One region of the Kitasatospora sp. NPDC088351 genome, then DNA from elsewhere that is predicted to be linked to it. Evidence: riboswitches for the same ligand, from Rfam matches in the RefSeq annotation. Region 1 holds a riboswitch; the other holds the start of a gene.
The links. A riboswitch is a leader RNA that binds a small molecule or an ion and turns the genes downstream of it on or off. The one in region 1 is predicted to bind magnesium.
Positions count from the first base shown of each region.

Region 2: another riboswitch for magnesium. It lies ahead of AB0P06_RS14780 (magnesium and cobalt transport protein CorA); the one in region 1 lies ahead of AB0P06_RS04795 (NRAMP family divalent metal transporter).

Region 1 is NZ_JBFBIL010000004.1:149,419-156,883, reverse strand. Features, by position in the region: gene AB0P06_RS04805 (ABC transporter ATP-binding protein) at 1-643, opposite strand, end outside; gene asnB (asparagine synthase (glutamine-hydrolyzing)) at 887-2,719, shown strand; M-box (ykoK) riboswitch at 2,882-3,055, shown strand; gene AB0P06_RS04795 (NRAMP family divalent metal transporter) at 3,407-5,050, shown strand; gene AB0P06_RS04790 (YoaK family protein) at 5,218-5,883, shown strand; partial or broken gene AB0P06_RS04785 (Uma2 family endonuclease) at 5,908-6,159, opposite strand; gene AB0P06_RS04780 (hypothetical protein) at 6,265-6,933, opposite strand; gene AB0P06_RS04775 (PadR family transcriptional regulator) at 7,369-7,465, shown strand, end outside.
Region 2 is NZ_JBFBIL010000016.1:73,985-81,449, reverse strand. Features, by position in the region: gene AB0P06_RS14795 (heme NO-binding domain-containing protein) at 256-795, shown strand; gene AB0P06_RS14790 (response regulator) at 805-3,429, shown strand; gene AB0P06_RS14785 (alpha-L-glutamate ligase) at 3,681-4,589, shown strand; M-box (ykoK) riboswitch at 4,692-4,862, shown strand; gene AB0P06_RS14780 (magnesium and cobalt transport protein CorA) at 5,234-6,403, shown strand; partial or broken gene AB0P06_RS14775 (SIP domain-containing protein) at 7,138-7,314, opposite strand.

The sequences.
Region 1 (7,465 bases):
CCGGTTCATGGGTGACCATCATGGCGGCGGCCCCGGCGTCGCAGCGGGCCCGCAGGACGGCGAGGACGGACTCGCCGGTGGCGGAGTCGAGCGCGCCGGTGGGCTCGTCGGCCAGCAGCAGCCGGCGTTCGCCGATCAGTGCGCGGGCGATGGCGACGCGCTGCTGCTGGCCGCCGGACATGTCGTCGGGGAAGCGGTCGGCGAGCTCCGGGATGCCCATCTCCTCCAGGGCGGCGAGGGCCTCGCGGCGGGCGGCGCGACCGGAGACACCGTCCAGTTCGCGCGGCAGCGAGATGTTCTCGGCGGCGGTGAGGGCCGGGATCAGGTTGTAGTCCTGGAAGACGTAGCCGATCGAGCGGCGCCGGACGGCGGAGAGCCGCCCCCGGCTGAGCCCGCCGAGCGGGGAGCCCTCGACGAGCACCTGGCCGGCGCTCGGGGCGTCCAGGCCGCCCGCCAGGGTCAGCAGGGTGGACTTGCCGGACCCGGACGGGCCCATCACGGCGACGAACTCTCCGGCGTGCACGGTGAGTTCGACCCCGCGCAGCGCGTGCACTTCGGACGCGCCCTGCCCGTGGACCCGGGTGACGTTCTGCAGACGCAGGACGGCCTGGCCGGCGGTCCTGATCGGATCGGTGCGGGACACACTTTCCCCCTCATTGAGCTGTTCGGCTGCATATGCAGGTGAACTATATATGCAGGGCGACGACTGCTCGTGCCATCGGGGTGGCAGAAAATGTGTCCGATTCCGCTGGAACCGCAGGTGACCACCGCCCGACTGGTGGACCGGGCGCCGCCGGGCGACGGCCCGTCCGACCCACCCGCCCCGCCTGTCCCACCCGCTCCACCTGCTCCGTCCGACTCTGTCCGCCACAAGGAGTGCACGCGCATGTGCGGAATCACCGGCTGGGTGTCCTTTCATCAGGACGTCCGCCACAGCGCCCCCGTCATCGAGGCGATGACCGCGACCATGGCCCTGCGCGGGCCCGACGCCGGCGGGATCTGGCTCGGTGCCCACGCCGCGCTCGGTCACCGCCGCCTCGCCGTCATCGACATCGACGGCGGCGCCCAGCCCATGGCCGACCGCCAGGAAAACCCGGGCGTGGTGCTGACCTACAGCGGCGAGGTCTACAATCACCACCAGCTCCGCGCCGAACTCCGCGCCAGGGGACACCGGTTCGAGACCCGCAGTGACACCGAGGTGGTGCTGCGCGCCTACCAGGAGTGGGGCGACGCCCTGGTCGACCGGCTGGAGGGCATGTACGCCTTCGCGATCTGGGACGAGCGCGCCGAGCGGCTGCTGCTGGTCCGCGACCGGCTCGGCGTCAAGCCGCTGTTCTGGACCGCCGTCGGCGGCGGACTCGCCTTCGGCTCCGAGCCCAAGGCCCTGTTCGCCCACCCCGAGGTCACCCCCGCCGTCGACGCGGACGGCCTGCGCGAGGCCTACAGCCTGCTGTTCAACACCGGGCCCACGGTCTGGGCCGGCGTCCGCGAGGTGCACCCCGGCGGCCTGCTCGTACTCGACCGGGACGGCATCCGCGAGCGCCGCTACTGGGAGCTCCAGGCCCGCCCGCACGCCGACGACCTGGACACCACCGTCGAGCGGGTGCGCTCGCTGGTCAACCGCGCCGCCCGCGCCCAGCTGGAGGCGGACGTCCCGCTCTGCAGCCTGCTCTCCGGCGGCCTCGACTCCACCGTCGTCACCGCGCTCGTCGCCGACGAACTCCGGCTGTCCGAAGGCCCGCAGGCCAAGCTGCGCTCCTACGCCGTCGACTACAGCGACCAGGCCGAGCAGTTCACCGGCGACGTGCTGCGCACCGGCCACGACACCCCTTACGCCGCCGAGGCCGGCGCCTTCATCGGCAGCGACCACTCCACCGTGGTCCTCGACCCGCGCACCCTGCTCGACATCGAGAACCGCCGGGCCGTGGTCGTCTCCCGTGACTCGCCGATCGGCGTCGGCGACATGGACACCTCGCTCTACCTGCTGTTCGGCGAGATCCGCAAGCACTCCACCGTCGCCCTCTCCGGCGAGGCCGCGGACGAGGTGTTCGGCGGCTACCCGTGGTTCCACAACCCCAAGGCGCTCGCCGCGCAGACCTTCCCGTGGCTGCTGGTCACCGGCGACGAGGCCGCCATGCCGATCAACCCCGACCTCGCCGCCCACCTGCGGATCGGCGAGTTCCGCGACGACACCTACCGCACCTCGCTGGCCGCCGTCCCGCACCTGGACGGCGAGAGCGCCGCCGAGCACCGCCAGCGCGAGATGCAGCACCTCTCGCTGACCCGCTGGCTGCGCCAGCTGCTGCACCGCAAGGACCGCCTCTCGATGGCCCAGGGGCTGGAGGTCCGCGTCCCCTACTGCGACCACCGGCTGGTCGAGTACGCCTTCAACGCCCCCTGGTCGATGAAGAGTTACGACGGCCGGGAGAAGAGCCTGCTGCGCGCCACCGGTCAGGGCCTGGCCCCCGACTCGGTGCTGTGGCGGCCCAAGAACCACTACCCGGCGACCCACCACGCCGACTACAACAGCGGCCTTCAGCGGCTCGCCCGGGAGGCGCTCGACGCGCCGCACGTCCGCGACATCGCCGACGAGACCGTCATCAAGGCCAGCCTCGACACCCCGGCCGACCAGTTGGAGTGGGGCCACCGGCTGCGGCTGGAGCGGGTGGTGGACCTCGCGCTCTGGCTCGACCACCACCGCCCCGCGCTCGCCCTCTGAGGCCTGCCGCCCGCGCCGCCCGCTCCCGCCCCGGACACCCCCGGGCCGGGAGCGGGCCCCGTTCCACCCGCTTTCGCCCAGGTCCCGGTCAAGCTTCTACAAAGCTGTAGAGACCCGTTCGGCGGAGGGGCTATGCTTCTCAAGGTTTGACAGAAGACGAAGAAGGCACCTCGTTCGGTGAGGCGTCTTCACGGACACAGGCCACTGACCCGACGACGTCGAGAGACGCCCAGGTTCAGGACAGATCCTCCCGACTTAAGGGTTGATCCCAAGTGGCTTCCCCGCCAAGGGGATTACGCCGTGAAGTGCCAAAGCTCTGACGAGTAGGGGTGTGCCGGCCCGGCGGGTCGGCCCGCTCCTTGCCGTGTCGATCCGGCGCACCCGTGGTGCGTCGCCGGCCGGGAGGAGGCGAGAGACATGGACGGTAGTAGTCCGGGCCACAGTCGCCCCGGCCCCCGCCTGCTTTCGCTCACCCCCGGCACGCGGTAACAACCTCCCCCGCGCGCACTCCTGACGCACCGTCATGTCCCGCCGCCCCCGGCCCGGCCGTGACGCGCGTCCGGCGCGCCGCCATGCCCGCCCGGCCCTTTGCCGCCGCGGGCCGCGGTGCCGTGCGCCCGCAGGGGGGATCGCTGCTGCGCGCCCCCGACCGGCCCCCTCGCAGAGAAGGGGTCAGGGAGGCACGTCATGACGAACGTGATGCTCGACCCCGAGGTTCCCACGCCGCGTGCGGCCGTACTGGACGACGCCCACCTGGGCGACATCAAGGGCGCCCTCGGCACCATCCGCCTCGACGACGACACCCCGCGCCACGGGCTCTCCGCCCGGCTCAGGACGCTGCTCGCGGTCATTGGTCCCGGCCTGATCGTGATGGTCGGCGACAACGACGCCGGCGCCTTCGCCACCTACGGTCAGGCCGGCCAGAACTACGGCACCCACCTGCTGTGGACGCTGCTGCTGCTCGTCCCCGTCCTCTACGTCAACCAGGAGATGGTGCTCCGCCTGGGCGCCGTCACCGGGGTGGGCCACGCCCGGCTGATCCTGGAACGGTTCGGCAGGTTCTGGGGCGCCTTCTCGGTGATCGACCTGCTGCTGCTGAACGCGCTGACGCTGGTCACCGAGTTCATCGGCATCACGCTCGCGGCCGGCTACCTCGGACTGCCCAAGGCCCTGGCCGTCGTGCTGGCCGCCGCGGTCATCATCGCCTCCGCGTTCACCGGCTCGTTCCGGCGCTTCGAGCGGATCGCCATCGCCCTGTGCGCAGGCTCGCTGCTGCTGGTACCGGTCTACTTCCTGATCCACCCGTCGGCGACGCGGATGGCCCGTGACCTCGTCGTGCCGAACCTGCCGGGCGGCGCCGGGCAGTTGTCCACCGTGATGTTGCTGATCATCGGCATCGTCGGGACCACGGTGGCCCCCTGGCAGCTGTTCTTCCAGCAGTCGTACGTCATCGACAAGCGGATCACCCCGCGCTTCATGGCCTACGAGAAGGTCGACCTGTGGATCGGCATCGTCGTCGTGGTCGTCGGCGCCGCCGCGATGACGGGCTTCACCGCCGCGGCCTTCGCGGGCACCGACGGCTTCGGGCAGTTCACCGACGCGGCGGGCATCGCGCACGGCCTGGCCGCGAAGGCGGGCGAACTCGCCGGGGTGCTCTTCGCGATCGCGCTGCTGGACGCCTCGATCATCGGGGCCTTCGCGGTCTCGCTCTCCACCGCGTACGCGGTCGGCGACGTGCTCGGCGTGAAGCACTCGCTGCACCGGGGCGTGGGCGGGGCCAAGGGCTTCTACGCCGTCTACGCGGGCCTGGTGACGGTGGCCGCCACCATCGTGCTGATCCCCGGCTCCCCGCTCGGTCTGCTCACCGAGGGCGTCCAGACCCTGGCCGGCGTGCTGCTGCCGTCCGCCTCGGTCTTCCTGCTGCTGCTCTGCAACGACAAGGACGTCCTCGGCCCCTGGGTCAACGGGCCCCGGACCAACGCCTTCACGGCGGCGGTGGTCGGCGTCCTGGTCACCCTCTCGGTGGTCCTGACCGCGGCCGTGCTCTTCCCGGACATCAGCGCCGACACCATCCTCACCGTCATGGCGGTCTGCGGCGTCCTCGGGGTGTCGGCCGCCGGGTACTCCTTCGTCCGCAGGCGCACCGGCACCGAGAAGGACCGCATCGACCGCACCGGGCGGGAGAACTGGCGGATGCCGCCGCTGGAGACCCTCGCCCGGCCCACGGTCTCCACCGCCTACAGGATCGGCATGGGCGCGCTGCGCGGCTACCTGCTGGTCGCGATGGTCCTGGTCGTCGTCAAGATCGTCCAGGTCGCGCTCAACCACTGAGCCGCCGAGCCTCCGGGCTCGCCCCGACCGACCTGCGGGCCCGCCCGGTGCTCGCCTGACCGGGATCCCGGGCCGACGGGCGTAGAACGGAGTACCCGCGATCATCGAAGCGCACCACTGGAGGACACAGGGTGAAGACCGACCGCCGCCACGGCCCGCTGGTACCGATGCTGCTGGTGCTCACCGTCGTCACCGGGCTGGTGGACGCGGTCAGTTACCTCGAACTCGGCCATGTCTTCGTCGCCAACATGACCGGGAACGTGGTCTTCCTCGGCTTCGCCCTGGCCGGCGCGGCCGGGCTCTCCGCCACCGCCTCGCTGGCCGCCCTGGCGGCCTTCCTGGTGGGCGCGTTCGCCGGTGGCCGGCTCTGCGAGCGGCTGCCCGGTCACCGGGGAAGGCTGCTCGTCGCCTCGGCCGTGATCCAGGCGGTCCTGCTGGCGGGCAGCACCGCCCTGGCGGCCGTGGCCGGCCACACCACCGACGCGGCCCGGTACGGCCTGATCGGCCTGCTCGGCTTCGCGATGGGCCTGCAGAACGCCGTCGTGCGCTTCCTCAAGGTCCCCGACCTCACCACCACCGTGCTGACCATGACCCTGACCGGCCTGGCCGCCGACCGCGCGGGCGCCCGCCGTCTCGCCTCGGCCGTCTGGATGTTCGCCGGCGCCCTGCTCGGCGCCCTGCTGGTGTTCCACGCCACCGTCACCACCGCGCTGGCCGTGGCACTCGCCCTGCTGATCGCGGTCGCCGCCGCCACCCACCGTGCCGCCACCCCCGCCCCCGGCGGGCCCACCCCGGCCTGGACCCGCCCGGGGGGCGCCGGGGACAAGCCCTGAGACGTGTCCGACGGTCGGACGCCGTCAGAACCCGCCGGTGTCGAGGCTGAGGCCGAAGGGCTCCGGCAGGTGCACGGGAGTCCCGAACGGGTGCGGCCCCTCCACGTGCGTGTAGCCGAGCTTCCCGGGCTGGGAGAACAGCGTGCAATCGCGTTCCTGGCGGTCCACCAGCAGGTACACGGGCGCCCCGTACTGCGAGTGCCGGCGGCGTTTGGCCGTGCGGCCGGTGTCACCGTTCGACGGTGACGTGACCTCGACGACCTGCTCCACCGTGCGGTGCGAGATCTCCGCGAACGCCCTGACCCAGTCGACGAGTTCGGCCGGCAGCTCAAGGGTGGGGCGGCGGCTCGCGGCTGCGGGTGAATCGGCCATGGGCGCAGCTCAGCCCTCCTGAGGGCCGCCCGGGCTGCGGCTGCCGCGGCCGCTCCAGAGCGGTTCCAGGCGGGCCCAGGACCGCTGCCACTCCTGGTCGGCCCGCCGGTCGAGGGCGCGCAGCCGCAGTGCGAGGCCGCCGCCGAGCGCGGCGGCGAGGGCGGCGAAGCCGGAGAGGCCGGTGCAGACCGCCTCGACCGCGACGCCGACCCGGGTGGCCGGGGGGTCGGCCCGTCCGCCGTCGTCGTCCACCCAGACGGTGACGGTGGACCCGGCGGTGGCGGAGCGGGGCGCCTCGGCCCGGCCGGTGTGCTGCTGCCCGTCGGGGTACGTCCAGGAGACGGTGACGTCGGCCCGGCTCTCGTAGCCGCCCGCCCAGCGGCTGTTCGCGGCGTTGCCGGGCCGGGCCGCGGTGAGCAGGACGGCGTCGACCCGGTGCAGCCGGGCGCGGTCCGCCGAGGCGTCATGGTCGGCGGCGTGGAAGGAGAGCAGCGCGGCGCCGACGGCGGCGGACAGCGCGAGGAGCAGGCCCAGGAGCGCCGCGGCCCACGCCCGGCTGCGGGACCGGTCCAGCGGTCGGACGAGCGGATCGCGGCGGGCGCCGAGGGCCCGTCGCAGGTGCCGGCCCGCCCGCCGCGGCAGCGACGCGGCCCGGGTCGGGCGGGGTGTGCTGGACACGATGCGTGCTCCTCCGGGGTGTTCGCCGGGCTTCGGCATCCAATCTCTCTCCGCTCCCGGTCCGCGCACAAGGGCTGAGCGGACCGTACCGGCCGGTCCCGTACCGGGACCGGCGGCCTGACGACAGGGACGTTCGGCCCTCGGCGGGGGAGGGGGTGGCAGGGCAGGCTGGTCCCGGCCGCGTCCTCTTGTTGCCGGGACGCGGCGAGGTCCGGCCTGCTGTGGGGGCTCGCCGGGCCGCGGTGTGGAGCAGGGGGCGGACGTGGGGCCGTCCCCTGCTCACGCATGTCCCGCCCGGCCCGGCCGCTCCCGTGCGTCAGCGCCCAGCCGGCCCTGATCGCCTCCTGACCGCCTCCTGATCGATGTTCGAGCAGCTCAGCGGACTATTCTCGCCAGCTATACACTCGAAGTATACGTCTGGTGTATGGTCAGCTCATGAGTGTTCCTTTGACCCTTCTGGGCCTGCTGGAGCGAGAGCCGAGCCATGGCTACGACCTCAAGCGCGACTACGACGCCTTCTTCGGGCGGGGCA
Region 2 (7,465 bases), on a different contig from region 1:
GGTGTACGGGGGCAAGAGCGCTCCATGGCGACCGGTCTGCCATCCTCCCCTCCAGTCGCACCGGTGTCCGGGCGGGCGTATGCTGGTTCCGCTCATTCAATATGCGGCTGCTGGAGACGCCACAGTAATAAGCGATGAAGATGTCTTCGCATAAAGTGGCATTCGAGAATCAATCGCGGCACTCGTGAAAGCCGGCACCCTCGGATCCGTGGACTTGGTTGCCGTCGAGACGTCAGGGCAAGGGGATGAGATGCGATGAAGGGCGTCGTTTTTGATCTCTTCAATGAGGTGGTCTCGCAGAAGTACGGCCTGACCGCATGGGAAGACCTGATCAACGCTGCAGGTGTTGAGGGAGTGTATACGTCGCTCGGCAACTACCCGGATGCCGAGTTCCTGAAAATAGTTGCCGAAGCGGCGTCCATGTTCGGTATGTCAGAAGACGAAATTGTTCGCTGGCTGGGGCGCGAGGCGCTGCCGATCTTCGCCGAAAGATATCCCGTGTTCTTCGAAAGACACAGCTCGGCTCGAACCTTCCTGCTGACACTGAACGACATCATACATCCCGAAGTGAGGCGGCTCTATCCCGGTGCCGATGTGCCGAGTTTCAGATTCGATACGTCGTCCGATGATGTACTCATCATGAGCTACAGGTCGGAACGACAGCTGTGCTGGTTCGGCGAAGGACTTATCGAGGGTGCGGCCGTTCACTTCGGGGAGTCCGTTCAGATCAAGCAGCCCAGATGCACCGGGCGAGGGGACGAAGAATGCGTATTTGAAGTAAGGCTAGCGTCATAGGAGATTACGGTGGAGCGTGAGCGGAATATAGATCGGGAAGCAGCTCTGCTGGAAAGCCTACTGAACAAGGAACGCAAGGCGCGGCGGCAGGCCGAGCTGATATCAGAGGAAATGATTCGCAAGCTGCATGACGCAAAGAACCAGGAGCTCGAGAAGCAGCGGGGTCTGGAACTGCTGGAGTCGGTGGCTGCGGCATGCAACAACGCGCTCCAGGTGAGCGATCCACTGCTTGCCGCGGTAAAAGGAATATGCACCTTCACGGGGTGCCCGGCCGGTCATGCGCTGTCGTTCTCGCCGGACAGCGGCATGCTTGCCTCGTACTCGCGTTATTGGTGGGCGGACGATCCGGAACACCTGCGAGCGCTGCAGGCGAATGATGGGCTCATGGTCCCCCGGGGGCGTGGGCCGGCCGGACGCGCCCTGCTGTCCACCGAGGCGCTGACAGGCACCGTCGGCAGCGAGGACGAAGAAATAGATTACATCAAGTCCTGTCGTGAACTCGGAATCACCGAGTTCCTGACGCTTCCTGTTTTCTGTGAATCCGAAGTCATTTTTGTGCTTGAGTTCTTTGCCGCGCCGGGAAAAATCAGCCAGGACGAGATGCTCACGAAGCTGCTGATTCAGGTCGGCGCTCAGCTGTCACGCGTGGTTGAAAGGGCGAAGGCAGAGCGGGAGTTGCAGGACGCGCGCTCGGTCGCGGAGACCGCGGCCCGCAGCAAGAGCTCGTTCCTGGCCACCATGAGTCATGAGATCAGGACCCCGATGAACGCAGTCATCGGGATGACTGAATTGCTGCTGTCTACTGAACTGACGTCCGAACAGCGAAACTTTGTTGATATCATCAATTCCAGCGGGGAGGCCCTGCTTGGTATCATCAATGACGTTCTGGACTTCTCCAAGATAGAAGCCGGCGGGCTGGAGCTGGAGAGCCGGCCGTTCTCCCTGCGCGATATGATGGATTCCGCGGTCGGGGTGATTGCCACCCGTGCCGCAGAAAAATCGCTCGAACTTGCCTGCCTGGTTGAGCCTGACGTTCCGGACAGGCTGGTCGGCGACGGAATGCGCCTCCGGCAAGTACTGACCAACCTCCTCTCCAATGCGATTAAATTTACCGAGACCGGTGAAGTCGTAGTCTCGGTGAGAACCACTGAGGATGTCGACGGGGACGACCGGGCCACGCGGTTGCATTTTTCCGTTTCGGATACGGGTATAGGCATCCCTGAAGATCGCATGGATCGACTCTTCCGGGATTTCAGCCAGGTGGATTCGTCCACCACTCGCCGGTACGGGGGGACGGGCCTGGGGCTGGCGATCAGCAAGCGCCTCGTCGAGATGATGGATGGTTTCATGAAGGTGGAGAGCAAGAGCGGCGTCGGCTCTGTCTTCAGCTTCGAAATCAATCTGGAGGTCGCCGAAGGCAGTCTGCCGCCTGTCGCGGAAGAACCACTGCGACTGAAGCGCCTGCTCATTGTCGATGACAATGCGGTCAACCGCGAAGTGGTCAGGCGGCACGCTGATTCATGGAACATGGTGCCCTATGAAACGGCCTTCCCCGAAGATTCCCTCAGAATACTTGAGTCGGGCGATCCGTTTGATGTGGCAGTCATCGACATGATGATGCCGAAGATGGATGGCGTGGAGCTGGCCAGGAGGATCCACCGGATCCTGGGTCGTGAACGTCTGCCGCTCATACTGGCAACCTCACTGGTGACGTCCAGAGAACTGATCGACCGTGAAGAATTCTCCGCGGTCCTGACCAAGCCTATAAGGGCTTCGCAGCTGCATGATGCGCTTGTGACGGTCATCGTGGGCAAGCGGGAACCCGCCGGGGTGAGCCCTTCCCCGAGCAAGGGTACGTCTCCTGACGGCGCGTCTTCTGATCTGAAAATCCTGCTGGCCGAGGACAATGCGGTGAATCAGCAGATCGCTACGCTGATGTTGCGGAAACTCGGCCACACCGCCGAGATAGTCGACGACGGCAGTCAGGCCGTCGATGCCGTCCTCAATGATTGCTACGACGTCGTGCTGATGGACGTGCAGATGCCCGTCATGGACGGCCTCGAGGCGTCGCGGAAGATCAATCAAATGCTTGAGGCCGGCCGCCGTCCTTACATAATCGCGATGACGGCGAACGCGATGCAGGGCGACCGCGAAATCTGCCTTGCCGCGGGCATGGACGACTACATAGCGAAACCGATAAAGAGTGACCAGTTGGCTGAAGCGCTGAGCCGTGTGTCCGCACCCGGCGGCGAGCAGGACACCACCCCGCAGCCGGAGCACTCCGACACTTCGGTCAGCCGAGAGGTTCTGGAGCGTCTCTGTGACGACCTGGGCGGGGCTTCCTCGGTTGCTGAACTGGCCGAGCTGTTTGTGGAAGATGCGCCGAAACTGATATCCGCCATGTCGGGCAGTCAGCAGAACGACGAGGTGCGGCGGGCCGCTCACACGCTGAAGTCCAGCGCCAGGGCCCTGGGGGCTGACGTGCTGGCCGATATGGCAGCGGAGATCGAAGCACAAGCCCGCGCGGAAACCCTTGGGGAATTCAGTGTGAGTGCAATGAGTGACGAATTCCTTCGCGCGAAGAGTCAGCTCTTCGAGATTCTCACCGAACTGGAAAGCCACAGTCTCGGTTGACTCGCCTCGCTCAGAGGCCGCGGGCGAGGAAGAGGTCGCTGATGTGAAGCATGCCGATGCCGCCACCACGGGCATCGAGCAGCCGAGCGGTCTCGGCCAGGGCCCGGACGCGGGCACCGACCCGGCCCCGGTCCGACCGGGAACGAAGAGGATTCCGGCCACCGGAGGCGGGGCCAGGCCTGGAACACGCTCTTGCCCGGGCCGGGCGGGGCCTGTTCCATGGCGGCATGCCGCGAAGCGAGCTCGTTCTGATGACGGATCACAGCTCGACCGAGGGAAGCCGGGAGACTCTGGCCACCGCCGCGCGGATGCTCACCGGCCGGGCGCCCGTCCTGCTCGACGCGCGGCACTTCATGCGCGGCGGCACCGGCCGGATCGGCCCGGCCGCCGACGGCGGGCTCCGCCTGGAGGTGCCGGCCGAGGGCCTCGCCGTGACGGCGGACACCGTGCTGGTCTACGAGATACCGCCGCACAAGCGGCGCGCCTTCGAGGCCTGCCAGCAGCGGCTCCGCGCGTACGGCGCCCGTTCGCTCGGCACCGACACGGACGGCTGGCGGGCGGCCACCGAGAAGGACCGGACCGTCGAGCGCTTCAGCCGGGACGGCATCGCGCACATGCCCACCATCGCGCTCTCCCGGCCGACCCCCGAGGCCGCCGTCGATGCCTTCGACCGCCTCGGCGGCGACGTCTGGGCCCGGCCGACCGTCGGAATGGGCGGCAACGATGTCTTCCACGTCACCACCCGCGACCAGCTCACCGCCGCCGCGGACCACTACGTGGCCTCGGGCGCCGACTGGCTGATCGCCCGCGACGCCGGGAACTTCAACGCCGACGGCCGGCGCCACCAGTACCGGGTGGTGGTGCTCGGCGGGCGCGTCGTCCGCGCGGTCGAGCACGTCCAGCCGGATCCGGACGCGCCCTGCAACGAGATCCAGGGCGCCGTCTCGAAGCTGCTGGAGGACGGCGAACTGCCTGCGGGTCTGGCCGAGTTGGCCGTCTCCGCGACCAAGTCCCTGGGCCTGCCGCTCGGCGGTGTCGACCTCGGCGCGGAGAACGGCGGCGTCGTCTTCGAGGTCAACGTCCACCCGGTGTTCGGCAGCGTCGGGGGCCTGGAGACGGTCGCCCTGCCGTACACCGCCGCCCACCTCGCACTGGGCTGAGCCGAAGCGGCGGCCCGGGCCCGTCGGGACCCCGGTGGAGGCCTCGGCGGAGGCCCTGGTCAAGGGCGCGGTCGCGCGGGTACTAGACTTGGCACAGTTGTGAAGGCACCTCGTTCGGTGAGGCGTCGCCACGGACACAGGCCACTGACCCCACGACGTCGAGAGACGCCCAGGTTCAGGACAGGTCTCCCCGGCCTAAGGGGTGATCCCAAGTGGCTGCACCCCCGGGTGCTACGCCGTGGCGTGCCAAAGCTCTGACGAGATCAGGGGTGCCCCGCCCGTCCCGCGGCCAGGTGTGCCCGCGGCGCGCGGTGTGGATCTCCCTGATGGCCCCGGTAACGGCGACCCGAGTACGGGCGCCCCGACGGCGAGGAGGTGAGACCTGTGGAGAGCAGTAGTCCGGGCCGAAGTCGGCCCCGCCCCAGGACGTCCCCCTCTTCTCCTGGCACCCGGCACTTCTCCTCCCGTACCGCTCCCGCACCCCGCCGCCGTACCGCCCGCCGCTGACAGCGGCGGCTCCGGCCGCGTGGTCCGGGCGCCGTGCGCGGTGGAGGACGGCCGGGCGCCTCCCGCCCCCGCCCCGCCCGACCCCGCGGCCCCCGGCCTCGGCAGCGGCGGACACCGACCCGTGGAGGTACCCCGCCATGTCCGACTGGCGTGTGCGCGCCGTGCGCGCGAGCAAGCGTCCGTTCTCCCGTTCCGTCACCACGCCGCGCGGCGGCGACGCGCAGCCGGCGCCCGAGCACTCGATGGACCCGAGGCCCGACCAGCCCGCGGAGCCCGTCACGCTGGAGCGCTCCGTCGTGGACGCGGCCGTCTACCGGGGCGGGCACCGGGTCGAGGAACCCGCCAGCCTGGCCGACATCTACCGCCAGCTGCCCGGCAAGCCCGGCACGATGGCCTGGATCGGCCTGTTCCGGCCCGCCGAGGCGCAGCTGCTGGAGGCCGCCGAGCGGTTCAACCTGCACGAGCTGGCGGTCGAGGACGCGATCGTCGCCCACCAGCGGCCGAAGCTGGAGCGCTACGGCGACACGCTCTTCGTCGTGCTGCGCGCCGCCCGCTACCTGGACGACGTGGAGGAGGTCGACTTCGGCGAGATCCACCTCTTCGTCGGCCCCGACTTCGTCCTCACCGTGCGCCACTCGCAGGCCCCGGACCTCTCCGCGGTGCGCAGCCGCCTGGAGGCCGACCCGGAGCTGCTCGCGCTCGGCCCCGAGGCGGTGCTGTACGCGGTGCTGGACGCGGTCGTCGACGGGTACGCGCCGGTGATCGCCGGGTTGCAGCACGACATCGACGAGATCGAGACCGAGGTGTTCGGCGGTGACCCGCAGGTGTCCCGCCGCATCTACGAACTCTCCCGCGAGGTGATCGAGTTCCAGCGGGCCACCCGTCCGCTGCTGGAGATCATGAAGAGCCTGGAGGCGGGCTTCGGCAAGTACGGCACCGACGACGAGCTCCAGCGCTACCTGCGGGACGTGGCCGACCACGCCACGTACGCCGCCGAGCGGGTGGACGGCTTCCGGCAGATGCTGCAGAACATCCTGACCGTCAACGCGACCCTGGTCTCGCAGCGGCAGAACGAGGAGATGAAGCAACTCGCCGAGGCCGGGCACGTGCAGAACGACGAGATCAAGAAGATCTCCTCCTGGGCGGCCATCCTCTTCGCGCCGACCCTGATCGGCACCGTCTACGGCATGAACTTCGAGCTCATGCCGGAGCTCAAGTGGGCGTTCGGGTACCCGTTCGCGATCGGGCTGATGGCGCTCGTCTGCACCGGCCTCTACCTGGTGTTCAAGCGCCGCAACTGGCTCTGAGTGCCGCGGCTCGCCCGTGACCCGCCTTGAGCGGCACGACGTTCGGACAGGGCGTCAGGGTTCCGTCAGGGCGGGCCGGCGGGGCTTGCCCCCCGCCCGCGCCGGCGGCTTGGATGAAGGGCATGAACCGCCCGGCACACCACCACGACCGCCCGCCGCATCCGCGGCCGCCGGTCGTCGCTGCCGAGGCCGTCATCGCCGTGCGCTGAACCGCGCCTCCCCGCCGGACGGCACGGCCCGCGCCGCCCCCTGCCCCGTCGCCGCGGGGCAGGGGGCGGACGCCTTCTCGTACCTTCGTCCCGCACCCCGGCCGGGCGGCTGAAGGAGGCGGTCACCCTCGGCACCGGCCTGGCGATCGGCGTCCGGCCGCGGCTGCGGGAGTACCGGTAGCGGGCTGGTCCGCCGCACTTGTCAGTGGGCCGCCGTAGGGTCGTTCGGGTGCCGAAGAACGGCGACGGACGGCCGCGCGGTTCCACGTGCGGCCGGTCCGGACGGATCGTCAGGGCGTATCGCGATGAAGCAGACGGCGAAGCGGGCGCTGGTCGGTGCGGCCGGGGCGTTGGGCGCGGTGCTGCTCCTCGCCGGGCCATCCGGTGGGGTCTGACGGCCACCCAGGAGGACTGACCGGGCGGCCCCTGCGGCCGGACCACGTGGCGGCACTCCGCTGACGTGGAGCGGTCCGGGACCGGCGGGTGCCCGGCCGCGCGCCGGGGCGGTGTGCACCGACCGGGGGCTCAGTCGTCCGTGTCGGCGGCGGGGCCTTCGTCGGCGCGCTGGTCCTCGGTGCGTCCGGTACGCCAGTAGCCCATGAAGCAGACGGCGCGGCGGTCGATTCCGCGTTCGCCGACGAGGTGGCGGCGCAGCTCCCGGACGGCGGCGGCCTCGCCGGCAACATGTGCGGGGTGACCGCTGTGGTGCGGACGATCAGGAGCGGGAGGGTGCGGACGCGGGGGTGGTGGCGGTGGACAAGGCCGGCTCCTTTCAACGGGCGGGCAGGCGAACGGGTGAAGCGGGCGCAGCGGGGGAGTCGACGCCCGGCCGACCCGTTTCACTTAGGTGAGG